DNA from 2 places in the Flavobacterium covae genome. Region 1 is predicted to be linked to the other one. Evidence: riboswitches for the same ligand, from Rfam matches in the RefSeq annotation. Region 1 holds a riboswitch; the other holds the start of a gene.
The links. A riboswitch is a leader RNA that binds a small molecule or an ion and turns the genes downstream of it on or off. The one in region 1 is predicted to bind cobalamin.
Positions count from the first base shown of each region.

Region 2: another riboswitch for cobalamin. It lies ahead of AWN65_RS05185 (TonB-dependent receptor domain-containing protein); the one in region 1 lies ahead of AWN65_RS08640 (TonB-dependent receptor plug domain-containing protein).

Region 1 covers NZ_CP013992.1:1,933,471-1,950,197, forward strand. Annotated here, with positions in the region: gene idi (isopentenyl-diphosphate Delta-isomerase) at 1-387, opposite strand, end outside; gene AWN65_RS08585 (NAD(P)/FAD-dependent oxidoreductase) at 484-2,046, opposite strand; gene AWN65_RS08590 (hypothetical protein) at 2,126-2,359, shown strand; gene AWN65_RS08595 (sterol desaturase family protein) at 2,426-3,253, shown strand; gene AWN65_RS08600 (TIGR03643 family protein) at 3,340-3,618, shown strand; gene AWN65_RS08605 (M61 family metallopeptidase) at 3,844-5,697, shown strand; gene AWN65_RS08610 (DUF4369 domain-containing protein) at 5,786-6,484, shown strand; gene AWN65_RS08615 (helix-turn-helix domain-containing protein) at 6,660-7,505, shown strand; gene AWN65_RS08620 (YbhB/YbcL family Raf kinase inhibitor-like protein) at 7,584-8,123, shown strand; gene AWN65_RS08625 (DUF4252 domain-containing protein) at 8,199-8,699, opposite strand; gene AWN65_RS08630 (hypothetical protein) at 8,704-8,997, opposite strand; gene AWN65_RS08635 (S41 family peptidase) at 9,022-10,434, shown strand; gene AWN65_RS08640 (TonB-dependent receptor plug domain-containing protein) at 10,574-12,484, opposite strand; cobalamin riboswitch at 12,554-12,833, opposite strand; gene AWN65_RS08645 (DUF2490 domain-containing protein) at 13,304-14,065, opposite strand; gene cobC (alpha-ribazole phosphatase) at 14,249-14,779, opposite strand; gene AWN65_RS08655 (adenosylcobinamide-GDP ribazoletransferase) at 14,764-15,564, opposite strand; gene cobT (nicotinate-nucleotide--dimethylbenzimidazole phosphoribosyltransferase) at 15,601-16,608, opposite strand; gene AWN65_RS08665 (Dph6-related ATP pyrophosphatase) at 16,620-16,727, opposite strand, start outside.
Region 2 covers NZ_CP013992.1:1,184,335-1,201,061, reverse strand. Annotated here, with positions in the region: gene AWN65_RS05240 (cobalt-precorrin-5B (C(1))-methyltransferase) at 1-128, opposite strand, end outside; gene cobK (precorrin-6A reductase) at 132-890, opposite strand; gene cobM (precorrin-4 C(11)-methyltransferase) at 923-2,758, opposite strand; gene AWN65_RS05225 (bifunctional cobalt-precorrin-7 (C(5))-methyltransferase/cobalt-precorrin-6B (C(15))-methyltransferase) at 2,751-4,004, opposite strand; gene bluB (5,6-dimethylbenzimidazole synthase) at 4,009-4,659, opposite strand; gene cobJ (precorrin-3B C(17)-methyltransferase) at 4,661-6,025, opposite strand; gene cobI (precorrin-2 C(20)-methyltransferase) at 6,022-6,729, opposite strand; gene AWN65_RS05205 (sirohydrochlorin chelatase) at 6,765-7,703, opposite strand; gene cobA (uroporphyrinogen-III C-methyltransferase) at 7,693-8,481, opposite strand; gene AWN65_RS05195 (SDR family oxidoreductase) at 8,485-9,309, opposite strand; gene AWN65_RS05190 (HoxN/HupN/NixA family nickel/cobalt transporter) at 9,319-10,116, opposite strand; gene AWN65_RS05185 (TonB-dependent receptor domain-containing protein) at 10,130-12,751, opposite strand; cobalamin riboswitch at 12,865-13,064, opposite strand; gene cbiB (adenosylcobinamide-phosphate synthase CbiB) at 13,096-14,064, opposite strand; gene AWN65_RS05175 (pyridoxal phosphate-dependent aminotransferase) at 14,049-15,071, opposite strand; gene AWN65_RS05170 (cobyric acid synthase) at 15,068-16,549, opposite strand; gene AWN65_RS05165 (GHMP family kinase ATP-binding protein) at 16,555-16,727, opposite strand, start outside.

The DNA.
Region 1 (16,727 bases):
GTTTATAGATGGTACTTCATTAAAATATCCAATCATTACGTGATCTAACTCATGTTCTGTTAATCCGTTATCAAAGGGTGCTTTGTAAATAAAATGAAAAAGTTCTTTTAGTTCTGTTGTAAACCCCATTTCTTCTTGTAAACGACGTTTTCCTGCCTCTATGTTAGACTCTCCTTCTCGTTGATGACTACAACAAGTATTGGTCCATAATAATGGTGAATGATATTTATGATGCGCTCTTTGCTGAAGCATTATTTCTCCTTTATCATTCAACACAAATACTGAAAAAGCTCTATGCAACAGTGCCTTTTCATGTGCTTCTAGTTTAGGCATTAATCCTATTACCTCATCTGCTTCATTTACCAATATTACTTTTTCTTCAATCATAGTTTTATATTACGGGAGTAAAAGTACGAAAAGTCTATCAATTACTGCCCTATCCTTTTTATTTAGACTTCTCCTTACATTTCTTATACAAACTATTTAATTCAGCAATGCTTCTGCTGCTTTTATTGCACATTTTTCGCCATCTATAGCTGCTGAAATAATTCCTCCTGCATATCCTGCTCCTTCTCCACACGGATAGAGTCCTGTAATTTGAAAATGTTCTAACGTAATGTTATCACGAGGAATTCTAACGGGTGATGAGGTTCTACTTTCTGGGGCGTGTAAAATGGCTTCATTCGTAAAGTATCCTTTCATTGATTTTCCAAATTGAACAAATCCTTCACGCATAATTTGTGTTAAAAAGGGAGGAAATACAGTTCCTAACTCTACACTTGTTGTTCCTGGAACATAGGATGTTTTAGGTATATCTATTGACCCTTTTTTTTGAGAAAAATCAACCATTCTTTGGGCGGGTACTTTTTGTGTTTTACCTGCCATTTCCCATGCTTTTTGTTCGATTGCTTTTTGAAATTCCATACCGGCCAACGCTCCAAATTTAGCATACGGCTTAAAGTCTTCTAATTTTAATTCTACCACAATTCCTGAATTGGCTGTGACTTGATCTCTTTTAGATGGGGACCAACCATTTGTAACAACTTCTCCTGGACTTGTTGCGCAAGGAGCTATCACTCCTCCTGGACACATACAAAAAGAATACATCCCTCGTCCGTTAACCTGTTTAACAACAGAATATGGTGCTGGTGGCAGAAACGCTCCTCTAAAATCACACGAATATTGTATTGAATCTATTAAACTTTGTGGGTGTTCTGCTCGGACTCCTAAAGCAAATGGTTTTGCTTCTATTAAAACTTTTTTTCGATCTAATAATTCAAACACATCACGAGCGGAATGTCCTGTAGCAAGTATTATTTTTTTGGCTTTTATAACTTCTCCTGACTGTGTAACGATTCCTTCTACCTCATTATTTTTTATTAAAATATCCGTTACTCGTGTTTCAAATAACACTTGTCCGCCATATTCTTTGATTTTCTCTCTAATATCTTGAATAATTTCAGGTAATTTATTGGTTCCTATATGGGGATGGGCTTCTACTAATATTTCCGAAGAAGCTCCAAATGCTACCAATAATCTTAAAATACGATCTACATCTCCTCGTTTTTTTGAACGTGTGTACAGTTTTCCATCAGAATAAGTTCCTGCTCCTCCTTCTCCAAAACAATAATTAGAATCTTCATTTACTATATGGTCTCTATTAATTGCTTTTAGATCTCTTCTTCTACCTCTTACGTCTTTTCCTCTTTCTAACAAAATGGGTTTAATTCCTAATTCAATTAATTGTAAGGCAGCAAACAACCCTGCTGGTCCTGCTCCCACCACAATTACTTCTGGAGCATTGGTAACATCTTGGTAATTAGGTAACATTATTTTATCTTCAATAATTTGTTCTCCTTGAAAATAAACAATGATTTTTAAATTTATTTTAATTGTTTTTTGTCGAGCATCAATTGATCTTTTAAGAATTACATAGTATTGTATGTCCGTAGTAGATATTTGCATTAATCTTGCAAGATGGTTCTTTAGTATGACTTCACTAGAAGCTACCTCAGGTGATACTTGAATTTGTAGTTCTTTTGGCATTATCCTTTTTTTACGATGCAAAAATACTACTTATTTTCAAGTGAATCATTGTAAATTTGTATTTCAAATTTGACAGATCATGGAAAGACAAATCAAACTTATTTGGGATTTTAGAGGTTCCGCAGCAGCTAAAACCGCAGAACATCATGAAATTCATTTAAAAGAATATATTGAAATAGAAGGTTTTCCTATTAAAATCACAGGTTTTTCTGTATTAAATGATATGCACGCTATAGCTTGGATGGTGGTAAATGATCAAAATATGATTCAAGTTAGAGACGCATTAAAACCTCACAGAGGTGAATTATTTTAAATAAAATAAACATTCTTGCTTTATTTATAACAAATAGTTTAGTAATTTTGATTTGAATTAAAAAATATGACTAACGAGATTACAAATTATTTTGAAACGATACCTTCGTCCCATAGATCTTTGATTTTATTTGGTGGCATTGCTTTTTTTTGGATTTTAGAAAGCGGTTTTCCTCGTTTTCGTTTTGAATACAACAAAATACAACATGCTTTGCTAAATCTATTTTTTACTTTTACAACGATAATTATCAACTTTTTTTTAGCAATCCTTTTATTTGAAAGTTGCGTCTGGGACAGTCAAAATCATTTTGGCATCATACATTGGTTTAACATTAGTAATTTAGGATTACAGTGTTTTATAGGTCTTTTACTTATGGATTTTATAGGTGCTTATGTTCCTCATTATTTACAACATAAAATAAAATTTTTATGGCGTTTTCATCTCATTCATCATACAGACACTTGGCTTGATACAACCAGTGCTAATCGTCATCATCCAGGAGAAAGTATCTTTCGCTTTTTGTTTACCGTTTTGGCTGTTTTGATTACAGGTGCTCCTGTTTGGCTGTTTTTTATGTATCAATCTTGCTCTGTTTTAGTATCTCAGTTTAACCATTCAAACATACAGCTCCCTAAAAAACTCAATTCATTACTATCAATTGTATTAGTTACCCCAAAAATCCATCGTGTTCATCATCATTATCAACTTCCTTATACGGATAGTAATTATGGAAATATTTTCAGTATTTGGGATCGTTTTTTAAGAACTTATCAAAATTTACCTCAGGATCAGATAGTATTTGGTATAGACACTCATACCTCCTTTAAAGAGCACAATAATTTAGGTAATTTATTAAGTATTCCTTTTCAAAAATATGGGAATCCTAAAACATAAAAAAATTTTCACAAATCATTCCTTTTTACTAATATTGGAATAAGTATTGCATAAAGTTTAATACAATTTTGTTTTTATAATTTAAAATGAGAAAAAGTAAAATCGCTGAATTAGACAGAAAAAGTTTAGAAAGACTAATCAGCATGGCAAAAGAAGAACGCAAACCCTTTGAATTAATTAAGGAAGAGTTTGGTATTGGCGAAAGTGACGTAACAGAATTAATACGCAAACATCTATCAAAAGATCAATTTGAGCTTTGGAAGAAAAAAGTGACGGCTTCCAAACCTAAACCTAAACTCATCAAAAATAACGATTTTGATGATGATTTGGATGGTAAGTATTATCTTAAAAATAAATTTGATTAAGTTAGAGAATCTGCCCGAAAAGGTCACAATCTTATCATTTCAAGAAGAAGGAGAAATCACATAACTTTGATAATGTGATTTCTCCTATCTGTTTAAATAAGAGAGTAGATATTTATTTTTTTAGACATCTTCTTTTTTTGTTAATTTTTTTAAAAAAGATTACGTTAAATTTTAATAAACTAATACCTTTATTGGCAAATTTTTTAAATCTTTTATTATTTATTAATGAAAAAAATATTTTTATCCGCTCTATTAACATCATTATTCTTTACTGGTAAAGCAGCACCTTTAAATGGTTCTAAAACACCAGAAGTAAGCGTTACAATTGATTTAAACACAATACAAGATGACAAGGTCATGGTAACGGTAATTCCTACTCCTTCTAAAGAAGATGTCATTCTCTTTAGTATTCCTAAAACAGTTCCGGGTACTTATTCATTAGATAATTATGGTCGTTTTATTGAAAAAATAAAAGCTTATACTACAAAGGGAGAGAATTTACCGTTAGCAAAACTAGACGAAAACACTTATCGTATTACGGGGGCTAAAAAACTAGGTAAAATTACTTATTGGGTAAATGACACTTATGATACTGAACAAGTTGGAGGCATAGGAGGTGATGATGTTTTTTCTCCAGCTGGAACGAATATAGATTCTAATTGTTTTGTTTTAAACACGCATGGCTTTATTGGTTATTTTAGCGATAAAAAAGAAGCTCCTTATACTTTAACAATTCTTCATCCTGACCATTTGTACGGTGCTACCTCTCTTACCGATAGTGATCCTAGTAAAATTGTTGATGTTTTTAAAACGAATCGTTATGCTACTCTAGTAGATCATCCAATAATGTATACTAAACCAGACATTGCTACTTTTAAAATAGAAGATATGGATATTCTAATAAGTGTATATTCGCCCACTGGAAAATACAAAGCGGCTGATTTAGCTCCTAACATGGAAAAAATGATGAAGGCTCAAAAAAAATTTTTAGGACCTATCAATAATACTAAAAAATATTCAATCCTAATTTATCTTACGGACGTACAAAAACAAGATGCAAAAGGCTTTGGAGCTTTAGAGCATACTACTTCTACAACTGTTGTTATGCCTGAAATGATGCCTTCTGATCAAATGGACGAACAGTTAAAAGACATTGTTTCTCACGAGTTCTTTCATATAGTAAGTCCACTAGGTGTTCATTCAGAAGAAATTCATTATTTTGATTTCAATGAACCTAAAATGTCTAAACATTTATGGATGTATGAAGGAATAACAGAATATTTTGCTAATCTGTTCCAAATTAATCAAGGTTTAATTAATGAAGATGAATTTTATAGTCGTATGACTGATAAAATTAGACAATCGGCTAATATGGACGACACAATTCCTTTTACTAAAATGAGCACTAATGTACTAACAAAACCTTATAAAGATCAATATTTAAATGTATATCAAAAAGGAGCTTTAATAGGTATGTGCCTAGACATTATTATTCGTGAAAAAAGCAATGGTCAACGTGGTGTATTAGATTTAATGCAAAAACTAAATAATGAATATGGTATTAATACTCCTTTTAAGGATGATGCTCTTTTTGATAAGATCATAGCTCTTACTTATCCAGAAGTAGGTGATTTTTTAAAAACTTATGTAGACGGGCCAACTCCCATTCCTTATGAAAAGTTTTTTGCTAAAATGGGGATTACACAAGCACAAACAAAAGTACCTGGAAATGTTTTTATAAAGGATCAAACTCCTTACATAACAGTTAATCAAACGACTAAAGAAATCATAATTCTTCCGGGTATAGAACTTCCCGAATTTTACAAGTATTTAGGTTTAAAAGGAGGCGATTATATTTTAGCTATAAATGATAAAAGTTACAATTTAGACAATATTTACGATATGATTATGGTAAGTCAAAGCTGGAAAGAAAATGACAATATTTCTATTAAAATTAAAAGGGATCAAAAAGAGATTACTTTAAAAGGAAATATAAAACTTCCATTTGAAGAAGTAACTGGCTACAAATCTACTGACGATAGTAAAAAAAGTTTAAAAGAAGCTTGGCTAAAAGGATAAATCTTATTTTAAAAAAAAATTAAAACCTCAAAATTCAATTGAATTTTGAGGTTTTTTTTTATTACATTGCGGGAAATTTATAAGAACTATGTATAAAAAAGTTATCATAGCAATCTCTTTTGCTTTTTTTATTTCGTGTGCTGATAAAGCACCTACAAAAGATGAGGTAATCATAACGGGAAATATAAAAGGGTTAAAGAAAGGAAAGCTATATATCCAAAAAGTACAAGATAGTACTTTAGTAGCTTTAGATACTATTGAATTAAATGGTTCATCTAATTTTGAGAGTTCAATTAAATTAGATTCTCCCGAAATGCTTTATTTGTTTGTAGACAGAGGACAAACTAACTCAATGGATAATAATTTGTTATTTTTTGCGGAACCAGGAAAAATAACTATTGATACGGATCTTGAATATTTTTTTGCTAATGCAAAAATTACAGGTTCTAAAAATCATGAGCTTTACAAAGAATATAAAGACATCATTGCTAAGTTTAATGAGCAACAGCTTCAATTACTTCAATCTAAAATACTAGGTAGCAAGGGCAACAAAAACTACAATGAACTAGATAATCAAAACAAGCAAGACCAATTATTGAAAAAAAAATATTTATACTCTGCTAATTTTGCACTTACTCATGCGGATTATGAAATTGCGCCCTATATAGCTCTTACAGATATTTATGATATGCAACCTAAGTTTTTAGAGGAAATACATAGCAAAATGTCTCCAGAAGTAGCCAATTCTAAATACGGTAAAAAATTTTCTGATTATTTAAAGAAATAGAGAATAAAAGAGGCTGTCCTAAAAGTTTGTAATCTTATCATTTCGACCCAAAGAAAAAAATCACATAATACTGATTATAAGACTCTTCCTTACATCAGAGTAAAACTGCATGTTGATTTATTACTTTTTGGACAACCTCTTTTCTTTTAGTTTCTTTATTGTTAAATCTAATATAATGAATACACAACTTATTCATAATTTACCTTTTGATTTTTTTCAGAACAATCATTTTGATTGTGCTATTTATTTTTACAATACACAACAATCTAGCAAAAATATTCCCGTTACTTTTACTCACAATGTACTTTGTTTTTTACTAAATGGACACAAAGAAGTTATTAGTAATCAGAATAATATTTCTATACAAAATGATCAATTCTTTTTATTACAATCTGGAAATAGTCTAATGACAGAACGTCTAATAGGAGATTCAGGCTATAATAGTATTCTTTTTTTCTTTTCTGATCATTTTTTAAATGAAATCTTATCAAAAAAACAAATTGAATTACCCAAAACAATGCAATCAAATCAAACGGTATTAAACATTCATAAAGACACTTATATTAATTTATTCGAAAAATCATTACTTTTATTAAAAAACGAGTTTAATAAAACACCTTATCTTACTTCTATAAAGTTAGAAGAAATTTTATTTTACTTACTAAGTAAGGAACCTGAGAGAATTACTAATTTTTTTAAAAATACATTAAGTAGACATAAAAATAAATCAATAAAAGACATTATTCAACAATACGAAGATAGCCACTTAACTATTGAGGAACTTGCTTTTTTATCTAATATGAGTATTTCTACGTTTAAAAGAAAGTTTGCTGAAATATATCAAATTTCACCTAAAAAATACTTTATTTCAAAAAGAATGGAAAAGGCTCGAAATGAGTTAATACTTAACAAGAGACCTTCTGATCTTTATCATGAATTGGGTTATGAAAATTTATCTGCATTTAGTAACGAATTTAAAAAGTATTATGGAGTATCTCCAAAAAACTTCAAAATGGACTAAAAGAACATCTTTTTGAACTTTTAGCGCAATAATACTCATAACCTTAATCTTAAATTTGCATCATAAAATAATATAAAAATGAAAAAAATCTTAACCTTGCTTGCTTTTATTTCTGCTTTTACAGCAAGCGCGCAAACTTTTACTTTAAAGAGTAATGATCTAGGAGGTCAGGCAACTATGAAACAAGTTTTTAACGGTTTTGGTTGTACAGGTGAAAATATGTCTCCTCAATTATTTTGGGAAAATGTACCAAAAGATACTAAAAGTTTTGCTGTTACAATACATGATGAAAATGCACCTACAGGTAGTGGATGGTGGCATTGGCTTGCTTTTGATATTCCTGCTACAACTAAAGAATTAAAAACAGGAGCGGGAGATGTTACTAAAAACTTAATGCCTGCTGGTTCAATACAAAGTATTACTGATTTTGGCAAATCAGGTTATGGGGGTCCATGCCCTCCTGAAGGACATGGTTTTCATAAATACACGATTACTGTTTATGCCTTAAAAACGGATAAGTTAGGTCTAGATAAAAATGCTAGTCCTGCATTAGTAGGTTATTACTTAAATGGCAATACAATTGAAAAAGCTTCTATTGTGATGTATTACAAAAGATAATTTTAACAACTCTTTTTAGTTAAAATAAACGGTTCCAAATACGGCTTACTATTTGTATTTGGGACCATTTTTTTGTTATTTTTTAGCGGCTCTGTTTAATTCTTCTCCTCCTGGCAAATTCATTCGTTTGGTTAAAAGTGAAATTTCATTCAATGAAAAATTACCAGTTAAAGACATTAATATCGTTTCTTTTCCTTCCATAAACAATAATAATTCTGATACATTTGTACTTCCTGGAATCATTTTTACATAGATTTTAGTACTTTTTCCGTTTTCATTCACGCGCATTAATTCTTCTAATTTATCACTATATTGTTCTATACTAGTACGCATATCGGAAATGGTTTTAGAGTGACTAGTTTTAAAAACTTTTAAATAATCTAGTTTTTTTATCAAATTTAAATACACTTGATCTTCTTTCGTTTCCATTTTCACTTTGCTCATTAATTCAAACATTTTATCATTTACGATAACAGAAGAGACATTATTATTACTTTCAAATTTATCAAAAGGAGTTTGTGCCGTGCCTAAATAAAATGATAAAATACTAAAAACTAAAACTATTTTTTTTTTCATTTTTTTACTTTTTAAAAATTTTGCGTGTCGTTTGATCATACTCTTTTAACTTATTTACATTTTTCATGCCAGAGTTCAATTGAGCCGAAATCAGATGTAAAGCTTTTTGTGTTTCTCTATAAGCTTCTTCTGGGGTTTGACAAGTTCCTAATTGAGAGTTAACATTTTTTATTGTTTGTTCTTCAAGATTATAATAATAACTCCCAAATGCTACTGAACCCACTATAAATGTTAAAAACCAAAATATTTTTTGATTTTTCACTTTTTCTTTACGCATTTGATCTAAATTTAAGCTCATAAATTTACATCATATCTTTTATAAATGAAAAAAAATATAATCAAGCTTTTCGTGGTCCTAACAATCGGTACGTTATTTAGTTGTAATGACTTAGATGATCAACCTCAATATAATGAGCTAGATCCTTATAATTTTGTATGGAAGGGATTTAACAAATATTATTTTTATCAAGAAAATGTAGCCAATCTAAGTGATTATCGTTTTAATTCTCAATATGAACTTAATTCGTTTTTAGGTACTTTTTCAAAGCCTGAAACTTTATTTGAAAGTTTAATTTACAATCGAAAGAATATTGATAAATTTAGTTTTATAACTTCTAATTATACTGTATTAGAACAGATTCTTTCTGGAACGAATGACAGTAATGGTATGGAGTATGGGATTAGTCCTAAGAATGGAAGTCAAACTGAAGTTTTTGGCTGGGTAAAATACATCATGCCTAATAGTGACGCTAGTACAAAAGATCTAAAACGAGGGGATCTTTTTTATGGGGTTGATGGTATTCCTCTTACTCGTAACAATTATCGTGAATTGTTATCTAAAACAAATTATACTTTAAATTTAGCTTCGTATGATGGAGGTGCTATTACACCTAATGGAAAAACAGTGGCGTTAACTAAAAAGGCGTATTCTGAAAATCCTGTTTATATTACCGATGTGATAGAGGAAGGAAATAAAAAAGTTGGTTATTTAATGTATAATGGTTTTTATACGTATTATGAACCAGAATTAAATCAAGCTTTTGGTAAATTAAAGGCGGCTGGAATAACGGATTTAGTCTTGGATTTACGTTATAATTCAGGAGGATCAGTAGCAACCGCTACTCGTTTAGCAAGTATGATTACGGGACAATTTGAAGATCAAATTTTTGCTAAAGAGCAATGGAACTCTAAAATTAATAGAGCAATAGATCCTAATAGATTATTAAACAAATTTACCTCACAACTAAAAAATGGCACTCCTATTAATTCATTAAATTTAAATAAGGTATATATCTTAACAACTACTAATACTGCATCTGCTAGTGAATTAGTCATTAACTGTTTAAAACCTTACATACAAGTAGTTCAAATAGGTAATACTACTACAGGGAAGAATGTGGGGTCTATTACATTGTATGACTCACCTGATTATACAAAACGAAATTTAAATCCAACTCACAGATATGCTATGCAATTAATTGTTTTAAAAATTGTTAATAAAGTGGGTTTTGGAGATTATGAAGCGGGTATTACGCCTGACACGACTAATATATTAATGGAAGATATAAGTAATCTAGGTATTTTAGGGAACAGCTCTGAACCTTATTTAGCTAAGGCAATGAGCTTAATTAAATCTGGTAATAGAATTGGTATTCAAAAACCTCAATTTAAAATTGGCAATGAAATTATTGATCTTTCTAAACGTGATTTAAAATATGAAATGTATATAGATTAAACGACACTCTGTAACTGGAAAATTATTTTTTATCCAAAAATAAGGAGAAATCACAAAATAGCGATAATGTGATTTCTCCTATTTATTGAAGTAACGAACTTATGAATATTATTATTTTTTAAGCTATAATTCGTTTTAATTAAAACTGAAAATTCATTCCGATTTTAAAGTTTCTTCCTCTTGTATTATATCCCATGGTTTCTATAAATTCTTCATTTAATAAATTTTGAACGGATCCAAAAACACTCAAATGGTTTGTTAATTTTACTTTCAAATTCGTATGAAATAATTTATAAGCTGAAACGGATACATCTGTTGCTTTAAAAGTGAAAGAATTGTAATATGATAGGTTTCTAAAATCTATAAACTGAAATTGAGCATCCCATGCAATAGATTTAGTCAATTCAACCGATAAACTAGCATTTACTCTATGTTTTGCAACGGCTTTTGCTATAGCCTGATCATTTTCTACAAAAGTATAATTACCAGTTAAGGTTATTTTTTCTAGAGGTTTGATCATTATATTGGATTCAATCCCTTTTGATTTATTTATTCCTTCTGTATTTTCATATTGCCATCCTGTATTTGAGGTCTTCTTTTTAAAAGCAATTGAATTATTTTCTTCTCTATAAAATCCAACTGCTGAAATTTTTAATTTTTGATTTAAAAAACTTTTTTCAAAACCAGTTTCAATAGTAGTATTTTCTTGTGGTGTTAAATCTTTATTGCCATACTCAGAATATACTTGATATAATGTTGGTGCTACTACTGCTCCTCCTATTGATCCATATAATTTTAAATTGATTTTTTCAAAATTAAAACTTGGATTAATATTAAAGATGACATAGTCTTTATAAACGCTGTGTTTTAAATAACGAGCTCCCGCATTTACATTTAATCCAAACTTAGTGTTTAATACTGCTGTAATATAAGGATCTAACATGGTGTATTTAGCGTCTTGATTATAAATATTAACATAAGGGGTAGCTTGAAGCATATCAAAATATTGAAATTGAACCCCTGTGATAAAAGCTAAAGAGTTTCCTATATTGTATTTATTAAAAACGTCAACATTAATATTTCGTGATTTAGAAAAGGATTCTGTATAATTATTTAATGAGGCTCCTGATAGTCTTTTTTGTTCATAAAAGCCAAAAGAAGAATTTATTTTCAACTCTCCTTTTTTATACTTCATTGAAGGAGAAAAGCCTCCTCTAAACTGTTCTCCTATTAAAGTATTTACTTCATTATCTACAAAGGCTCCTGTATCGTAAGCAAATCTTAAGCGATCATAGTTAGCAAAAAAATCTAATTTAATTCCTTTGTTTATTGCTACTCCTAATTGTTGATTAAGATTAACTCTTGAAAACTTATCTTTTTCAAAATCATCTCCTTTTGCTTCACTAATACCTGTTATTTCAGCACTATTTAGAGAGGTTAAAAAAGAGATTTTTCCCTTTGTTCCGTTCAATGAAAAACCTTGATTGTATTCTTCTGGTTTATACTTTTTGGTGGTTGTTAAATTTTGAGTTCCTATATTAAAGTAGGCTGTTCCTATGACTCCTTTGTCAGTTGCTTTTTTTAATGTAATATTAATAACTGCTGTGGCTGCATTAGCACCATATAATACGGAGGAAGCTCCTTTGAGTACTTCTATACTTTCAACTTGTTCTACGGGTAATAATCGTAAATCATACGTAGTTGAAATACTCGATGCGTCTACTACAGGATTACCGTCTATTAGAATTAATACTTGTTTTGTACTTCCTCCTCTAACAAACAAATCTAAATTCTTTCCTACTCCACTCTGACTTCCTACAACTTCAAATCCAGCTAACTGGCTTAATACGGTAGCAACACTTTGCCCTTTTCTTTGCTCTAAATCTTTTGTTGTGATTTTTTCAATCGTTCTACCTGTTTTTGTTTTGTTTTGCTGAAATTTAGTTTCTGATACGACTACTTCTTCTATTTTTTTTGATTCTTGCTCTTGTGCAAAAGCACTACCATACATACACGTTAAAACGCTTGCTAATAAAATGTTTTTTTTCATTTTAATTCTTTAAATGCGGAAAAAAAGACAGAATTTACCCATACCCAAACTTTTTTTCCCGAAAGTTTGTTAATAAAATAAATTTAGGCAGGTCTCCTGGCTTGCGTCTTGTAATTAGCCTTCCCGTTTTAAATTTCAAACAGTGGTTGTAGATCATTACAAGCTGAATAGCTTACAGTTGCGGGTACAGCTCAGGTTTTGATATTCGATTTTTTATTTTAGATATTGATTTTCAGGAATACGATTCCGTTATCATTAATCTTCAAATAATTTATCTATAATCTCACTCTGATTCCCTTTTAAGCTGACTTTTAACAAAAGTCGAGCACCATAAATTCACAGGCAAAGTTAGCACATCTTTTAAAAAAAATAAAAAAAATAAAAAAAAACAGATTCCTTTATTAAAAATTATTCAATAAAAGAACCCTAAAATCCATATATTTCAAAGTTTAAAATATAATTTAGTTTTATTTCATCTCCAATTATTGTTATACCATTTAAACTTTGAAATTTCCTTATAATATTTTTTTTAACCTTGAGACTGTCCAAAAAATTCGCAATCTTTTCATTTCGATCAAAGGGAGAGTTCGAGTTGTTTTTAAAATAAAAAAAACGTATCGAGAACTTTATTTTTTAATCCAGTATATTTTAGGTTTAAATGGTATTACCTCTTTATCTATAATAGTTTTCTAATACCTAACCTATATTGAGCAAAATTTGAATAAAAAATGCCCCAAATAGTGTCTAACTTTTTGGGGCATGTTCAATGTTGTAGCTTTTTTTATTTAAAACAAAGGTCTTTTTACGAAGCTTTTAAAATTATTTTTTCTTTGACCAATCTAAGTTCGTTACATAAGAAATCCTTAGCGTGGGATTATTTTCTTGTATGGTGTTAGGTACATTCCATAAATTTTGGTGAATGTAACTTATTTGAATTTGATGTTGAGGGTTTAAATTATATCCTAAACCTGCAATTACTCTATTTTGTTGTACAAATGTTTTGGCTGCTTTTACTCCTATATTCATAAATATCTCATCTCCTAAAAAAGCAAACAATTGAGTTTTATCTTCTTTTTTAGTTAAAGTGTAATTTACCAAATACATGTATCGTAAACGATTTCTATAATCTCTATTAGTTATGACAAAATCTCCTGCTTCATTTTTAGTAGCTACTCCTACCCAACGACTCTCATCGCGTAGACGATGGGTAAATTTAAAATCATTTTTAGCACAGCTATAAACACCTTGTATCCATACGTTATCCTCTGGTGTTACGACTCTATTTAAAGGGACATCTCCATAAACAAAAAATTCATGGTGTGTATAACCTATGCTACCACTGATTTGTTTGGTAAACTGGTAATCTACAGATGGGCGTATAAAATATTGTTGTTTTTGGTCAAATCCGTTGGCGAATATTAAAGATCCTTCTAGTGTTAAGGAAAGTTTTTTTCCTATCGTGTTTTTTCCTAAATAATGCAACCAAATATCATTATTATGATTTATTACTTGACCAAATACGTTATTACACAAAGAAAATAACACGAACAAAAATAGTGGTGTTTTAATACTTTTTTTCATATTTTTTTGTTTAAGGGAGCGCAAAGGTACAATAAAAAACAAAAAAATAAATATTTTTCACATGTATTTATAAAAACACTTGCTGTTTTGAAAAAAAACCACCTTGTTTTCAGTTCCTCACAAACAAATTATTATCAATTAGTTAGTTATAAAATATTATTTTAAAAAAGATAGGTTCTCTTTTTATTTAATTGAAACCTTTTTTACTTCTCCAAAATCTACTTTATAATTAAACGCATCTTTTAGGGGTTGTTTTTCTAGGTAACATATTAAACTTCTTATAACACCTGCATGAGTAAAAATAACTAATGGTTTCTCTAACGCCATTTTTTGTATTATTTCCCAAAATTCAACTACTCTTTCGTATAAAACTTGAAAAGACTCTCCCATTGGAACTGAAATATTTACAAAATCTTCCATCCAAGGATTTAATTCTTCCTCTGGTATTGCATTCCATTTTTGTAATTCCCATTTTCCAAAATTCATTTCCTTTAATCGGTTGTCTACCGTTATTTCTTGTTTTGAGAAACAATATTCAGCCAATTCTAAGCAACGTGTCAAAGGGCTACTATATACGAATGCTTTTTCTGGTAATTTTTTTTTTATCTCTTGAAATTGTTCTAAAAAATTAGGTGCTAAGTTTACATTGCTCTGTCCATAACAAACTCCTTTGGGACAAATGGTTTCGGTATGGCGTACTAAATAAATTTGCATAGTGTCAGAAAAGATAAAAGGGTTACTACTTCGCTAATCTGTTCTAAAGCTCCTAAACAATCGCCTGTGTATCCTCCAATCCATTTGGTAAAATACCGTCCCATATACAAACGTGTGAGGAGTAAAATGGGTAATACTACCAAATAAAATGGATTGTAAATATAAGCCATACAAGCCAATGGTGCTAATCCAAAGAAAAGTACTCCTATTATTTCATATTTACTAAAACCTTTGGCTATAGGTTTACTTTTACTTAATTCGTCTTCTCTTACATACGGTAACGTAAAGGAAAGTGAAATGGCATTTGCTCTGCTTATACTATGGTAGGTAATAAATAAAAAGCTTGCATAAGCATATTGGTTCCAAGAAGTATTAGGGATTCTGTTCATTATTTCAAAAAGGAGTAAAAACTTGATTAGCAGTAGAAGTACAACTCCTATAGCGCCATAAGCTCCTATAGCACTGTCTTTCATAATTTTTAATATTTTTTCTTTTGTCCAGCCTCCTCCAAACCCATCGCAAACGTCCGCAAATCCATCTTCGTGAAAGGCTCCTGTAATCAGCACGCCTGCTACCATGGAAAAAATAATGGCTATTAATAATGAAAAAAGATAATGAGCTCCTAAAAATACTAAATAAGATAGACTTCCTACTAACCAACCTACTAACGGAAAATAACGTGTTGCTTTATTTAAATAACTAGGATCATGATGAATATGTTTTGGACAGGGAATACGTGTATAGAACATTAATGCTGTAAAAAAGATGTCTCGCTGTTTTTTCATTTTTTTTATAAACCTTAGGGTATAAAACTAGCCTCTTTAAAGGCTTTCACTAACGCCTGCTTCTTCAAAACTTGCCATTTGATTTAAAAAATTAACGGCTCCTTGTATGATTGGAAAAGCAAGGGCTATTCCTGTACCTTCTCCTAATCGTAATCCTAAATCTAGCAATGGTTTTCCATTTAAATAGTGCAACAAGTTTTTATGTGCTTTTTCTTGTGAACAATGACAGAATATGGCGTTTTTTATAATTTTTGGTTCATAAGTATACGCTACTAAAAAGGCTACTGAACTAATAAATCCGTCTACTAGAATTAACATATTGTTTTCAAAGGCTTGAAGCATTCCTCCTGCCATTTGATAAATTTCAAATCCACCAAAATGGGCTAATTTTTCATCTATCATGGAGGATCCTTTGTAATTTTGTAAAGCTGTTTTTAAAATAATTGTTTTTCTATCTAATGCTTCATTAACTACTCCTGTCCCACTCCCTACACAATCTTGAATTGGAATTTCTGTTAAAATACTCATTAATACAGCGGAAGTGGCTGTGTTTCCAATACCCATTTCTCCAAAGCCAACGCAATTAGATCCTTTTGTGTGTATTTCTTGTACAATCTGTCTTCCTTTTTGTAAACATTCTTTAAATTGCTCTGCTGACATGGCAGCTTGCTCTAAAAATGATTGAGTTCCTTTTGCTACTTTTTGATGTATTATGGGTAATGAATTATCAAAATCAAAATTTACTCCTGCATCAATTACTTCTAATGTTAATCCATTTTGTTTTGAAAACACATTAATTGCTGCCCCACCGTTTACAAAATTCAAAACCATTTGAGGGGTTACTTCAGCTGGATAAGCACTTACGCCTTCTCTTGCTATACCATGATCTGCTGCAAAGACTAAAATATGTGGATTTCGTATTTCAGGTGTAAGTGTATTAAAAACTTGTCCTATCTGCAAAGCTATACTTTCTAATTGGCCTAAAGCTCCTAAAGGTTTGGTTTTAAAATCAATCTTATGTTGTAATTTTTCTGTTAAACTCATCACTTCTTATGTTATTTTTCCCAAACTAAAAAACAATAGTCTTGGTAAATTTCTTTTTTATAATTAGGTAATACAATAGGATTATCAAATAACGGGCAGTTAATTACTACTGTGTGAAA
Region 2 (16,727 bases), 750 kb from region 1:
ATTTCTATTTCTGTAATTTCTTTTTGTTCCAAAAGGCTTATAAAGGCTGCTTTAGCACAGGCAGTGGCACAAGCACCTGTTGTATAACCGTGACGTAAAGGTCCTTTAGGTATTGGAATTAAAGACATTTTTTATTTTATTAAACTTATAGCATTAAACAAATCTATTTCATTTGAAACGAGTATAAAACTATTAGGCAAAGGTTTTCTTTGAATAATAATAATTGGAATATTGTTTCTTTTTGCTGCTTCTATCTTTGTTGATAAAAAGCCAGATTCACCACTTTCTTTGGTAATAATAGCATCGCAGTTGTATTTTTTTATGATGTTAATTTCATAATTTAAATCATTACTTGGATATTCCATAATTATTTTTTTTGTTGGAAAACCTGCTTTTTCTGCTATTATTATTGAACTTTTTCGAGGCAAAATTCTAAAATAAGTAGAATGTTTTTCCCAATAAGGTTTTAGTTTTTCTATAGTTTGTACTCCTGTAAGTGCAAGCAAATTAGAAAAAGTGCCGCCCATCAAATAATCAATAGCTTCTTTGTAATTTTTAACATAAATAATCTCTTTAGAAATTATTTTTTTAGGATATTTTCTTTCAAAACGAATTACTGGAATTGATAAAATTTGACTTGCTTGGGCTATACACTCATGTAATAATTCTGCAAAAGGATGAGAAGCATGAATTATTATTTGAATTTTGTTTTTTGTACAAAATTGAATAAGTTCATTAGGTGTTAATGCTCCAAAACGGTAGTTTCCAAATGAGTACTCTTCATCCCATTTTATTTCCGTTTTAGTAGAGTAAAAGTAAGATAAAGCTTCTTTTTCAAGAAACTTTGCTACTTTTTTCCCTTCTGTAGTACCTCCAAAAACTAATATCATTTTTTATTTAATTCAGAATTACAAATATCAGATTAACCTTTGATTTTTACTTCTTTTCCTGTTCTAAAAATATGTTTCCATTCGGGATTGTATAAATAAGAACGATTTTTTCTTGCTCCAATGGCTGCTCCAACAATTACTAAAGTTGTTAGGGTTAATTTGTTATCCCTAATTATTTGGGCTAATTCCGTAAGTTTTCCTATAAATACTTTTTCATCTTGCCACGTAACTCTATACAATACGGCTACTGGTGTATCTTTTGGATAGTGTTCTAATAATTGTTCTTGAACGGATTTGGCAATGGTAGCACTTAAAAAAATACACATGGTGGCTTGATGTTTTGCCATTTCATTTAGTTTTTCATTTTTAGGTAGAGGGGTTTTACCTTCTCCTCTAGTTAAAATAATACTTTGTACTACCTCAGGAATGGTAAATTCTGATTTTAGATAGGCGGCGGCGGCTTGAAAAGAAGAAATACCTGGAACAATGGAGTAATCAAACCCTTTTTCATCAAAAATGGTCATTTGCTCTTGAATAGCACCATATATAGAAGGATCACCTGATTGTAAACGAATAATTAAATGACCTTTAACATAGTGTGTACTCATAATTTCTATTTGTTCTTCTAAAGTCATACTAGCTGAATTGCGTACAATAGCATTAGGTTTTGCATAATGTGTTAGTTCTATAGGAATAAGACTTCCTGCGTATAAAATTAAATCAGCTTCTTCTAATAGTTCTTTTCCTTTTACAGAAATTAAATCAGCTGCTCCTGGACCTGCTCCTACAATTATAATTTCTGCTTTTCGTTGTGCTCTTTTATCTAATGCTAGAGCAATGGTGTGTTTTTTACCTGAGACTAGGTGTATTTTTTTCTTTTCTAAAATTAATTCATTGTTCTGTGCTAATAGCATTGCAGATGACTCTGCAACACTATAAACACCCAATTTGCTCATAACTATTTCTGAAGGATTTAGCGATATTTTTGAATTCAATTCATCTGTAGTAAAAGTAATAAATGGAATTTCTAAGGTATTTGCTAAATCTATAAAGGCTGTTTCATCGTGTTTTACATCTAAAGAGCCTAATGATTTTATAGATTCTACAGCTATATTTTGTTCTTGTAATTGATTTTTAACGGATTTTTCTAATAAATGAAATTCAATTCCTCTAGAACATCCCATTCCCATAGTAATAACGGGAGCATAATAATATAATGCTGGAATTGGCGCTTCATACACTGTATAAGTTACAGCTATTAGAAGTTCGTATTTAGAAAAGTCAATGGCATCGTAATGATAATAAATAGATACAAAATGAGGTTTGTTTTTTTCTAAAAAAGCACTGCCTTTATCTTTTATGTCTAATAATAATGCGGTAGGTTTATTATTAACAAATATAGAAATGATTTTATTCATTTCTATAGTACTTTTACTTTTCCAATTGTATTCTTTTGGTAAAGTATCTAGAGCCCAAATATTTTGCGCATCACTTGATGTTGTAATTATGGCTTGTGCTCCTATTACTTTAGAAAGATTATGCGTTAATGTATTTGCACCACCTAAATGTCCTGATAATACTGATTGTACAAATTTTCCTGTATCGTCTATATTAATAATAGCAGGATCTTTTATTTTATCTTGAATATAGGGTGCTATACTTCTTACACAAATTCCTAATGCTCCAATAAAAATAAAGGAATCAAATTTTAAAAAATTATTTTCTAAAAAAGTATGAATTGAGTCTATTTGGGTTATATCGTTATTCTTTCTAGTAGATACTAAAATTGATTTTTGAAACTCTTTTTGAATGGTTAATCCAAGTTCAATACCTTTATCAGTACTTGCTATAATTGCTGTTTTATTCATTTCTTTTTTTTTCTGCTGTTAATATGGTAATTGGATTATGTGTATCTATCGTTATTTCTATTGGTTCTAATAAATCGTAATTTAAGTTTTTAACACTCTTTATAAAGCATTCTTTACTTTCTTTTTTTACGGCATTTATTACAATTCTTCCGTTTAATAAAAGGTATTGATCTATTAATAGAATAAGTTCTTTTAATTTGTTTCCATGACCACCAATGAAAACGCTATCTGGAACAGGAAGTGTACTTAAATCTATTTCAAAAAAATCACCTATTATTTTAGTGATTCCTGGTGTGGAATGTTTTTTTGTATTGATATCAAAGATGGTACTGCATTCTTCTCGTTTTTCAAAGGCAATACTGTTTAAATGTGGAAATTGTTTTTTTGTTTCAATAGATACGGATCCTGTACAAAATCCTATATCCCAAAATGTTTTTTTATTGTGTAAATCTAATTGAGAAAGACTAATTAATCGTATAGGCATTTTGGTAATCATGTTGGGACGATTTTCTAAACCTATAAATTCAATATCTCTAATTCCAAATTTTTTTTGTTTTTCTTCTTTTTTTATAAGTAACAAACAATTTAGTACATCAAATGTTTTTTTTGTTGCTTCTATTAGACTTAAAGTGGTTATTTTTTCATTTTCTGCTTCCAATGCTTCTCCTATAATCATTTCATAGTTATTAAAATTGTAGTCAAGCATTCGTTGAGCTATTATACTTGGCGTTTTAATATGATCTGTTAAAACGCCTATTAAACTTGATTGATTAATAAGTGCTATATCTAGTTCTTTCCATGAACGTCCATGAATTGAGGTATTAACTATATTTTGATATGGAATGGTTTTTTTTTGACATAATAGTTGTAGACTATTAAAGCTGGGGTATACTTTTATGGTTGCATTTGGATGATTTTTTTTTATAGTATTGGCAAAGCCATAAAATAAAGGATCTCCAGAGGCAAAAACAATTATGGGTTTATTTATTTTTTTGTATTGATTAAAAAGTAGAGGCATTTCTTTCGTAATTTCAATCCATTGATGATTAATTGGAAGTTTTTCTTTTATTAATTCATAGTGTCTTTTTCCTCCTGAAAAAACGTGATGTTCTTTTATTATTTTTTTTACTTCATCGCTTAGAATAAAATGAGGATTATTAGGAATTCCAATAACATAATAATCTATAATTGACAATTGACAATTATGAGTATTAAGTGGTAATGTAAAGGATAAATTATTAGTCATTTTATTATTCATTATCAATTATTCTGACCACACTGTCTTTTTCTTTTCTTTTTTCCCATTTGATTAGCTCTAGTTCTGGTTGAGTATAAAACTTATCTACATATCCTAAGCATAAATAAGCTACTAATTTATTTTCTTTAGGAACGTTTAAAATGGTTTTTACTTTTTTTTCATTTAAAATACTTACCCACCCCATTCCTATATTTAATGACCGAGCTGTAAGCCACATATTTTGAACGGCACACACTACACTATATAACCCCATTTTAGACATACTGGTCTGGCCTAATACAGGCTTATCAGAAGGTTTGTAGAATACAGCTATATTTATAGGGGCTTCTATAATACCTTCTAATTTTAATTTTATATATTCTTTTTGTTTTTTGTCTTGAAAATGATCAATGGCCTTATGATTTTCCTCGTCAAAGCTTTGTTTTATTTTTTCTTTAACCGTTTTATTTTTTATAATTATAAACTCCCATGGTTGAGAAAAACCTACAGATGGAGCGTTTAATGCGGAGAATAATAACTTATCTAGTAAATCTTTTTCGATTGTCTTATTCAGGAAGTGGTTCCCTCTTACATCTCTTCTATTTAGAATAATTTCTTCTAATAGGTTGGCTTCTTCTTTACTAAATAGTTTCCCGCTTTTCATTTTAAATATTATTTATTGTATGAACTGTAAAAGCTGCATTTACAATACTTGCTGCTACATTACTACCTCCTTTACGTCCTCTAATAAGAACATAGGGAATAGTTGTTAAAGCTTGTAATTTTAGTTTTGATTCAATTACATTAACAAATCCTACGGGAACCCCAATTACGCCTACTGGAGTGCATTTTTCATCTAATATTTGTTCACACAATTCAAATAGTGCTGTAGGTGCATTACCAATAACATACAAAGCGTTAGGATGTTTTTTTAATGCTAGTCTAATTCCTGCTTGACTACGCGTTATATTTTCTTTTTGGGCTAGTGCTATTGCTTCAGGTTCGTTTAAATAACAAAGTACTTGGTTTTTGTATTTATTTGAATATTCTTTGGTAATGCCTGATTGTACCATCGTAACATCGGTAATAATAGTTCCTCCTTTTTGGAGGTAATTATTCCATTTTTTTATAGCGTCATTATTAGATATATAAAGATCTTCATATTCAAAATCAGCCGTGGTGTGTATACAACGTATTACAGCCCATTTATCTTCTTCTGAAAGATTTGTTTTTTGTAAATGTTCTCTGATTTGACGGAAACTTTCATCCTGGATTTCTTGTCCTGTATGAGGTTTTCGGGCTAGATACCCTCTAGGTGTTATTAAAAAATTTTTGAATTGGTAGGTTTGTGAATTTCCTATCATTACAAGGGAAAACATGTCAACTACGTTGGTATCAAATGTATCTAAAGTAGTTATAATAATGTTTTCTTCAGGGCGTGTAACTTGACGAATTATGGCAACTGGAGTTGAAGGATGACGATATTCTAGAAAAATTTCTTTAAAACGATTGAGCTGCCAAAAGCGTTTTTTACTTCTTGGATTGTACAGTGATGTAACAAAATCGCCCTTGGCGGCAGCATAAATCCTGTTTTCTATTGTAGTCCAAGGGGTCATTAAATCAGACAATGAAATACAACAAAAATCATGTCCTAGAGGTGCTCCTAATTTTCCTGCTGAAGCTATAAATGCGCTAATTCCTGGAATTGTTTGTAAATCTATTTCTTTATCTGTTTGCGTACTGGCATATTGATAAACCAAGGATGCCATGGCATAAATGCCCGCATCTCCTGAACTTATTACAACTACATGTTTTCCTCTTTGACAAGCATTAACAGCTAATTCAGCTCGCGCTTCTTCTTCTGTTAATTCTTTTCCTATACATTCACAATTTTCTTTTAATAAATGTTCTATAAATTGAAAATAATAATGATAACCAATAACTACATCTGCATCAGCCAAAACATTTTGTGCAAAAGGCAAAACGTACTCTTGACCACCAGGTCCAATACCTACTACGCTTAATTTCATTTTCTTTTTTTTATAATTAGCAATGAGAAATAAGGTATCTCTCTGTTTTTAATATCATTTATGTTAGAAGTAATATATTGTTGAGTAGTTCCTAATCGTTCGCCATATAAAACGGTTAGATTACTTTTTTCTAGAAAAGATATTAAATTATGAACTACACTTCGTATTTTGATAAGTACTATTGTTTCATAGTCTTTTAGTATTTTTTCTAGCTCATTATTATTTTTTATTCTAGGGATAATGGCAACTTTTTCGTTTAATATGGCTAAAGGAGTTTGATATTCTGCAGCTCCTAATATAAAAGATGGGATACCTGCAATAATTTCTACATCCAGTTGGTGTTTTTGAATATGCTCTAACAGATAAGCAAAGGTACTGTAAAACAAACTATCTCCTTCACTTACAAAGGCAATTGTTAGTCCCTCGTTATAATCATTTAGTATAGACTGAAAAGTAGTTGCGTAAGTTATTTCTGCTTGGGTTCTATCATCGGACATTTGTAGAAACATACCTACTAATTTATTTTCATCTAACTGATGGTATTTCAAAATAGGTAAAGAAAAACTTGTTTTTTTCCCGTTAGCTAATAAAGATCCTGGATAATAAATTTTATCTGCATGTTGAAGTACTTTTAAGCCTTTTAGTGTAATTAGTTCTGGATCTCCAGGACCTAATGAAACAGCATATATTTTTCCTTTCTTCATTAATACTTTTTTCTATTTATCTTTAATTTTGTGTATTAAATTCCTAATATTTTTTTTAGGGTTGTAAGAATTGTTTTTTGGGTGACTATTTTTTCTTCTTCTTCAAATAGAATCCCTTTTACTGCTAAGTGATGTCCTATTTGTTCTTTTCCTACTTCATTTTCAAAACCTATGATTTGTGTACGATATTTACATAACTGACAGTTCATATTAGGATTTCCTTGTTCCGTTTCTATAATACGATCATCAATGGTTTGTAAAAGTAATTCGTCACATTCAAAAGAGGTTGTATAGCAAAATTCAGTATTTGATTTTTCTGCAAATTCTTCTATTTGATTATATATTTTTTTTAGTAAAACTCCTGTAAATAAAAAAACAGGTAATACTATAACGCGTTTAAAGGGTAAAGTATCTACCAAAGGTAAGGTATCTTTTAATAAAGGTTGTGTTACTCCTATATAGGTAGTTGTTGCAAAACCAAACCCCATACCTTCCCAAAGCATTCGGGTCATTTTGGCAATATCTGAATTAGCATCAGGATCAGCAGTACCCCTTCCTACCACTAATAGACAGGTTTCTTTTCGTTCTATAGTTGTTAGTTTAGCTTCAACTGTTTCTATTAATTTTTTAGAAAGTTGAAGTATTGAAGGGGTTATTCCAAAATGTTTTCCTAATCTAATTTTTAGATCGGGATACTGACTTTGAAGTGTATTCATTTCATAAGGAATATCATTTTTAGCATGACTTCCTGCAAAAAGAATAGCAGGAATAGCTATTATTTCGCGGACTCCGTTAGTGTATAAACGTTCTACTGCTGCGGCATAAATAGGATGCGCAAATTCTAAAAAACCATAATCAACTTCATAATTTGGATAACGCAATTTCAAAAGACGTACTAATTCTTTAAATCCACTAACTCCTTCTGGGTCTCTACTTCCGTGTCCACAAATTAGGATTCCTTTTTTAGCATTCATTTTCTTCTACTATTTTAATGGGATTATGATCTATAGGAAAAGCGTATTTTCCTACTATAAAAACTACAGGCATTGGAACTGTTTTTATTTCTAATTTTTTTTCCATTTCGTCTAGAGTTCCTGTAAAAATGGTTTCTTCTTTTTGGGATACTTTAGAAATGGCGGAAATATATAAAATTTCGTTTGGGGTAATTCTTTTAAAAGTAGTAATTACTTCTTTTAAATTTTTATATCCCATATACATGATGAGTGTAGTTCCTGTTTTGAGCATATTGGCTAACGCTTCTAACTGTTCAAAGTCGTATGTAGCAGTATGTCCTGTACAAAACAATACGGAATTGGTTTTGTTTCGTTCTGTAAGTGGAATATGTTGAGAGTTGGCTGCTGCAATTCCTGCTGTAACTCCGGGGATAATTTCAAAAGGAATTTTTTTTTGGGTTAAAAATCGAATTTCTTCTGCTACTCTTCCGTAAATAAAGGAATCGCCTGATTTTAAACGAACAATTTTTTTATCTTCTTTGGCATATTGAAGAAAATATTCATGAATTGTATCTTGACGTTTCATGGCATCTTCTATATCTCCATACTTTCTGCCTACATATATTTTTTGTGCACTGGGAGAAGCTAAATCTAGAATTTCTGGTGATATTAAATTATCATATAAAACAACATCGGCATTTTGAATTCTTTTAACTGCTTTGACAGTAAGAAGGTCAGGATCTCCTGGTCCAGCACCTACAATGGTTATAGTAGTTTGTTTTTTGTATTCTGAATCCATATTCTATTCTTGATTTAACAGATCCAACGGATTGGGATATTTAAATTGATACCCCAATTTAATTTTTAATTTGTCTGAATTTATAATTTTATATGCTATTTTTTGGGTAATTGCAAATGTTGGTTTTTCTAATCCTATTTTCTCTGCGGCTAATTCATAATATTCTTTTCGTTTAGGATGTAGATCTGCACTAGCATTGAATACATCGTTCCAAATTTCTTTATTTATAATAGTTTCAATAATATTAATACAATCGTCTTGATGAATTACATTTATAGGTGCTTCTCCATTTTCAACCTCTTTTTTACCAGCCAGAAAACGTCCTGGCATTCGATCATAACCTATTAATCCTGAAAAACGGATGATGGTGGTTTTAAACTTAATTTGATCTAAAAGCATTTTTTCTACTGCTAATAAAGCCTTTCCACTTTCTTTTTCGGGTGTTCCTGTCTCCTTTTCTGTTACTATCTTATTGGTATTAGGATAAACCGAAGTAGAACTAATGAAAAGTATTTTTTGTATTTTGCTTTTGAGAATTTCAGGTATTAATTTTTCAAATTGTTTTGTATGATATGTAATAATATCTGCTCTTCTTTTGGGTGGAAAATTAATTATCAGAATATCTGAATCTAAAAAATCTGCTATGTCTTTTGCTTCAATGTGAGTATCAGTTATAGAAACGAAATAAGGTAAAATACCTTTTTCTTTCAATAAAGGAATTTTTTCAAGAGTGGTAGTAGATCCCTTTACCAAAAAACCTTTTTTTATAAGGTTTTCTGCTAAAGGTAATCCTAACCAACCGCAACCTAATAGACTTATTTTTTGCATTTTTTGTTTTTACTTTATTTGCTTTTTTGAACGAAGATACAAATCAAAATATAAAATAAGAATGATTCCTAAAAATCCTAAGCCTATTAAATTATTTTCTAAATCGCTTAATTCCATATTTGGTTTAAAAACAGTTGCTATTTTATAAATAGGAATGATAAAGCACATTATTGTAATCAATATATTTAGTTTAAAACGATGTTTTTGAATTTTGGTACGATCAAATGTTTTTAATAATTTACTTAATAAATAGGAATCAATTGTTCCTGTAAAAATAAGTCCTATAGAAAAAACAATTCCTCCTATGACTGAAAATAACCAGTGATTGGTACCTGAAATAGCTAAGCCAAAAGCAGCTATTTGGGAAGAGGTATCAAATATAAATCCAAAAATAATTCCTGTTATAAATACTGTAATGGGACTTACTTTTTTATCTAAAAATTTAGGTATTAAATATTTTTTAAGACCCAAAGAATTGTTTTTTCGAGAATATATTAAAGAATTTATATTTCCTATTCCTATTATTAATAATAAAAACATGGGCAACCAATTAAGAACCCAATCAACCCAAATAGGAACTTGAAAATTATTTTTTAAATAACTTAAAATTAAAGCTATTAATGTTACCATTATACCATGACCTAAAGTAAATAGGGTTCCGACCCATCTAGACCATGTATTTTTATTTTCGTGTAAACGATAGGTGTAATTGTCTATTACGGTAATATGATCTGGATCTAAACCATGTCGTAAACCTAAAATAAATAGGATTAGTAATGCAGATAAATTATTATTTAATAGTTCCATAATGGGCTAAAATTTAAAAGAAATAAGAAATACTTCCTTTTAGGAAAAAAGGTGTTCCAGGGGTGTTATGAAAATCTATGATTGGCTCTATTTCATTTTTTAATTGTGATTGATCATAAAATTGGGCTTCATCCCATTTTGTATTAAATATATTTTCGGTAGAAAGACTAATTTCGTATCGTGGTCTGGTATATCTAATAACTACATCTGCTATAGTATAAGGTTTAGAATATACTGAGCCATCTTCAATAGCAGGACGTTCTCCCATAAAACGGTAACGTAAACTAGCGTTGATCCCATTTTCTAGTTTTAAGGTTAATCCTCCTGTTGAGTTCCATCTAGTATATAAAGGAATTAGATTTTTTTCTTTTGGAGCTTCTCTTAAAAAGCTATAGGCATAATTTAGGTTTGTATCTGCCCATAAAAAATCTGTAAATTGAATTTTTAAAGAGGCATCTATTCCATATTTTCTACTTGATCCTAAATTTTCAAAACTTCCATCATCTGAAATAAATTTAAATTCTGAGCCACTATCTGTCCACCAAGCTGTAAAATTAAAAATAGACTTTTTATACAATTTCATTATAAAACCTAAATCAACACTTTCTGATTGTGGAACAGGATTCGTGGCAGTAGGATCTTTACTAACGGCTGTATGCGCATAGTTAGAATGAAAACCTATACCCCATTTTGCATATACTGAAAAATTAGAAGTTGGAGTAAAATGAATTTGTGCTTTAGGGTTAAAACGATAAACAGTCTTTTTGCCCGAATTGTTATCCTCTATTTTATTTTTTAAATAAAAATTGAAAAGTTCATTTCTAAAACCCAATTTAAGTGACCATTTAGGTGCAAATTGCCAATCTTCATCTAAATATAAACTATAATTTGTAATAGCTACGTCATCATTTGCGGCTTTGCTTAAAAATGCTCTTCGTAGAACATAATCTCTTCCTAATCCTAATATATCCGTTCGGGTGACGAATCCAACTTCTGATGATAATTTTGTTGAACTTATATTATCGAGTCTATTATATGTACTTTTTAATCCAAATAAGTCCCTTTTTTCCCATTGTAATATTTCATCTCCGTTGATAGGGTCATTCATAAAAAAAGTAAAGTTTGAAAACAAATCAAAAATATTTTTGGAATAATAAAACTGATTTTTCCATGATTGATTTTCCTTTAGTTTAGTATCTAAAATAACGTTTGTATTGAGTCTTGATGCTATTCCTCCTTCTGAATCATCTATAGCACCGTATCTAGATAAAGTACCTTTTTCTATAGCTCGTAATGGCAATTGTCCAGAAGCATTCCAAGTACTTGAAAAATAAGATCCTGATAGTATAAGTGTTGTTTTTGGGGTAAGTTGTGCGTTGTATCTTCCAAAAAAATTAAAACGTTTGAATTTTAATTTACTTTCAAAAAAACCATCGGTATAATTATACTCTGAGGCAAAATAAGCGTTGTCATTCCATTTAGAAACTAAGTGTTTTTGATCTAAAATTTGAAGCATCGTTAAAACCCTTTGTGTATTAAACAAGCCCGATTCTAGTTTTACTATATTATTTTCTAAACGGTATTTAGAATTAAATTGAGCAGCTCCTGCCACTGAAAAATCTCCAAGAGAGGCCTCATAAGGTCCTTTAAAAAAATTAACAGTACCAATGGTTTCTGGAATCATAAAGTGCATATCCGCATACCCTTGTCCATGTGCATGAGAAGGCATATTAGCGGGTATACCATCCATTTGAATAGAAAAGTCTGTTCCGTGATCGTTATCAATTCCTCTTACAAAAATTTGTTCCGCTTTTCCTCCACCTGCATGTTGTGCAATAAATAGCCCTGGAACGGCTCTAAGTAAATCTTGTGCTGATTTTATAGGTTGTAATTGTAAACTGATTTGATCTATTTTATTTTCTTGTTTTTTGATTGATGAAGCAGAAATAACCAATTCTTCCAAGTTCATTACATTGTGTAACAAGGAAATATTTAGTGATTTTTGTTCGTCTTTTTTGAAATTTATTTTTGTAGTAAATACATTATAACCTATATGAGAAACGATAATTGTTTTTATTCCTTCTGAAGCGGATTGCAACTTATATACTCCATTTTCTTGTGATATAGTACTTTCGCCAGATTCTTTTATTCTTATTGTGGCTCCTTCTATTTTAGTTTGGTTTGTTACGTCTATAATAAAACCGTTAATACTACTTTGTCCTTGTGTTTTTTGAAATAAAAATAGGAAAAGTAAAAAACAACTTAAATTAAACAATTTAGTTATGAAATTGCTTTTATTTTTTTGAGGTTTAAAATCATCTTTTGTACTATTTGAAGAAAAAAGTAACTGCTCTTTTATTAATGTATCTTTTAGAATATGAGTCGTTACAATATTATTTGAAGTTTCAATATTGACTTCTTTATACCAAGTATTTTCAGGTTGGATATTTACAATGGGGCCTTTTTTACAAAATCCTTGACATTTCGTTCGAATGGTATGAATTTCATCATTTAGTTCGTATTGTGTCAGGTTTTTTCGAAGCGTTTTAATATTTTCTTCTGCTCCATTATCAGTACAACAAGTACCATTACATAAATAAATGATTTTTTTAATCTTTGATAGATCCTTTGACATGTTTGATTTTTTTTTCGTTAATAATCCCGTTAACTGATTATTAGCGACTTTAGAAAAAGGACGTGTGAAAGATGGGAAGCATTACATTCACCCGTCAGCCTTTACTCCGAAAGCCGCGAATCAATACAAAGGCAGGTCTTCTGACTTGTTTTAATTATAACGCCTTCCCATTTTACTTTTTAGATAAAAACAGTGGCATTTTGTTATAATCTTTTTAAAAACTTACAGCAGCGGGTACTGTTCCAGATTTACACTGGATTCCCTTTTAATTCATTTCCAAAATGGAAACAAAACCATTGCGGGCACGAAAGTACAAAAAACTAATAGAGTTTGTTAAAAAAACACTAGTTATAGTGGAAATTATCAAAAATAACCCAAAATACTATTTTTATTATCAATATTAGAGCAATTGTCGTTAGAGTAACTAAATGATTTATAAAACATACTTTTTTGAATTCATTATGCTTAATAACACGAGGATTGGTTCCTATAAATGGTTTTTCTACGATCTTTCCGTGGTATTTATTAGGTCCACCGAAACGACAATTCATAATTCCTGCTAAAGCTGATTCTGGATAGCCTGAATTAGGACTTGCATGTTGAGTTCCAAATTTTAATATAAAAGGAAATAAACTAAGTTTTCCACTAATTAAAATCATTAAAAAAGCAGTTATTCGAGCAGGGATATAATTAGCTACATCATCTAATCGAGCAGCAAATTTTCCAAAATAATAATATTTATCATTCTTATAACCAATCATAGAATCTAAAGTATTTATCATTTTATAAACCATCATAAATGGTAATCCTCCAATAGCATAATAAAAAAGAGGAGCGATTACACCGTCACTCAAATTTTCAGATAATGTTTCAAAAACAGCTATTCGTATTTGATTTTCAGAAAGTGTAGACGTATCTCTTCCTACAATCCATGATAAACGTTTTCTTCCTGCTTCTAATCCTTTTTCTTCTAATGTATCAAATACTTCTCTTCCTTCTTGTAATAGGCTTTTATTAGCTAGACCGTAAAATATAAAAAGACTGGTAAAAAGGATATAAAGGTTAAAATTAATATCTAATAAAATACTTGATAAAAAATAAAAAAATAAAAAAACAGAACTGCATAATGCTAGAGTAAGAAAGAGCCCTTTTATAAATCTACCATTTCCTTTATTTAAAAAGTTTTCACCAAAATAGATTGTGTTTCCAAAAAAACGAATAGGATGTGGTAAGCTTCTTGGATCTCCCAATAATAAATCTAAAAAATAACCTATAAGTAATGGTATTGAAAAAATAATTAAAGAATTGTCCATTGTTGAATAGCATCAATTAAAAGTTTATTTTCTAAAGGTTTTTGTGTTGCCACTCGAAAATATTGTGATGAAAGTCCTCGGAAATTGCTAGCATCTCGAATGAGCAACTGATGTTTTTTTAAAAGGTATTCTTTTAGTTCTGGAGCTGTCTTTTTATTTGTTTTGCACAAGAAAAAATTAGTGTTTGTTGAGTAAACGTCTATATTTTGAATTTCTTGTAAAGCATTAATAAATTGAGTTGTATCTGCTAGTATTTTTTCTATTGGTAATACAATGTTAGCAGCATTTTTAACGATATATTTTCCTGCTTCAATTGCCATAGTATTTACGGACCAAGGCATTTTAACGGTTTCAATTGCTTGAATGTTTTGTTTTTGACTAATGATATAGCCTAATCGTAAACCTGGAATAGAATAGGTTTTGGTTAATGATTTTACAATGAATAAATTAGAAAAATTATTTATTTCGTTAACTATTGAAATATCAACCAATGTAAAATCTACATAAGCTTCATCAATTATAAATAATGTATTAGGATTATTTTTTAAGAGAAAATGAAGGTCTTTTTTATGAAAAACCAATCCTGTTGGATTATTAGGATTTCCTAAAAAAACAGCTTCTGTAGAAAAAAGACTTGTTTTATTTAGATCTGACCATTTAAGGAAATTTAATGAAATATCATGTACTTGACAAGCGTCATTATATTCTGAAAATGAGGGTATAATAATTGTGGCTGACTTCTTTTGTAAAAAGTGTGCTATTAAGTAAAATGCTTCTGTAGCACCATTGGTTACTAATATTTGATTGGGTTTTAGTTGGTGCCAACTAGCTAATTCTTTTTGCAATGATTCAGCATTTGCTTCGGGATAATGAGCTATTTTATCCCAATACTGAGAAAGATGTTCTTTCAAACCTTTAGGAAATCCTTCATAAAAAACGTTTGAACTAAAATTTGCTTTAATGCTTCCGTTATATAAATAACCGTCATCTCCATGTCCTAAAATCATGCTTCTGTTTCTTTAAGAACTTTATAAATATACTGAATGTCTATATGCTCTCGTAAGTGTTGGGCTAATAAATCATATTGTTCTTCTTTAAAAGTCTTATAATCAAATATCCCTGTTATCACTTTTTTATCAGTTTGTAAAAGTAAATCTTTGATAACAATTTCATTATCCAATATTCCATGAATATAAGTTCCCCAACATTTATCAGATAAATAATAACCATCGCCTGTTTTGTCATCAAAAGTATTTAGAATATACTCTTTGTTTTCTATTGTAGAAACGCCCATGTGTATTTCATAACCTCTGCATATTTTTTGGTATTTTTTAAAATAAAATTGTACCTGACGTGTTATTTTTTTTTCTGTAAGAATCGTTTTAACAGGAAGTATTCCTAATCCGGCCATAGTTTCTATAGTTCCTTCAATATGGTTTGGATCTTCTATAGTTTGTCCCATCATTTGATAACCGCCACAAATTCCTATAACTATTTTATTATTTTTGTGTGCTTTTATAATCGCTTCAGCTACTCCATTATTTTTAATATCAATCAAGTCAGAAATAGTGTTTTTACTTCCAGGAATAATTACAATATCTGCTTTTTCTATTTCAGAAATTTTTTTTGTATAAAATAAATTTACGTTTTTATGTTGTTCTAATACATTAAAATCTGTGTAATTTGATACTCTATTAAGCAAAATAACTGCTATATTTATTTTATTTTCTACTGCTTGGGAAGGTTTGTTTTGAAGACTAACAGAGTCTTCTTCTTCTATATAAATATCTTTTTTATAGGGTACCAATCCTACTACAGGAATACCGCAAAGATTTTCTATTATTTTTTTACCTTCTTCAAAAAGACGTGAATCACCACGAAATTTATTAATTATAATTCCTTTTATTAAAGCTTTTTCTTCAGGAGTTAATAAAGCAATACTTCCAAAAACACTTGCAAAAACCCCTCCTCTATCTATATCCGCAATTAAAAAAGTAGAGGCATTAGCATATTTTGCCATCCGCATATTGGTTATATCTCGATGTTTTAGGTTTAATTCTGAAATGCTTCCTGCTCCTTCAAGTACAATTGGATTATATTTTTCTGATAATCGGGTATAAGCGGCTTGTGCTTCTTTCAGTAATTCCTTTTTATCATTTTCCATAAAATAATCAAAAGCTGATTGGTTCCCCAATGGTTTTCCATTTAAAACAACCTGTGAACTCTTATCATTAGTAGGTTTTAATAAAACAGGATTCATATCCGTGCTACACGCAATCCCACAAGCTTCTGCCTGAACTGCTTGAGCACGACCTATTTCAAGTCCGTCAGGGGTAGCAAAACTATTGAGTGACATATTTTGTGATTTGAAAGGTGCTGGATTATAACCATCTTGCTTAAAAATACGACAAAATCCTGTATTAATAATACTTTTGCCTACATCAGAGGCGGTACCAACAAACATTATAGGTCTTAATTTTTGCATAGAATTTATTCAATGTAAAGAGTTGTTTTCCAGTGTTTTTCGACTAAACACCTAACTTTAAAATCTATAGATTTTAAACGATAGGGTTCTATGAGTAATCCCATAAATGTACCGCTATGTGCCACAAATAAACCACAATTATTCTCTATAGCAAAATCATACAATAAAGTAAATTTTT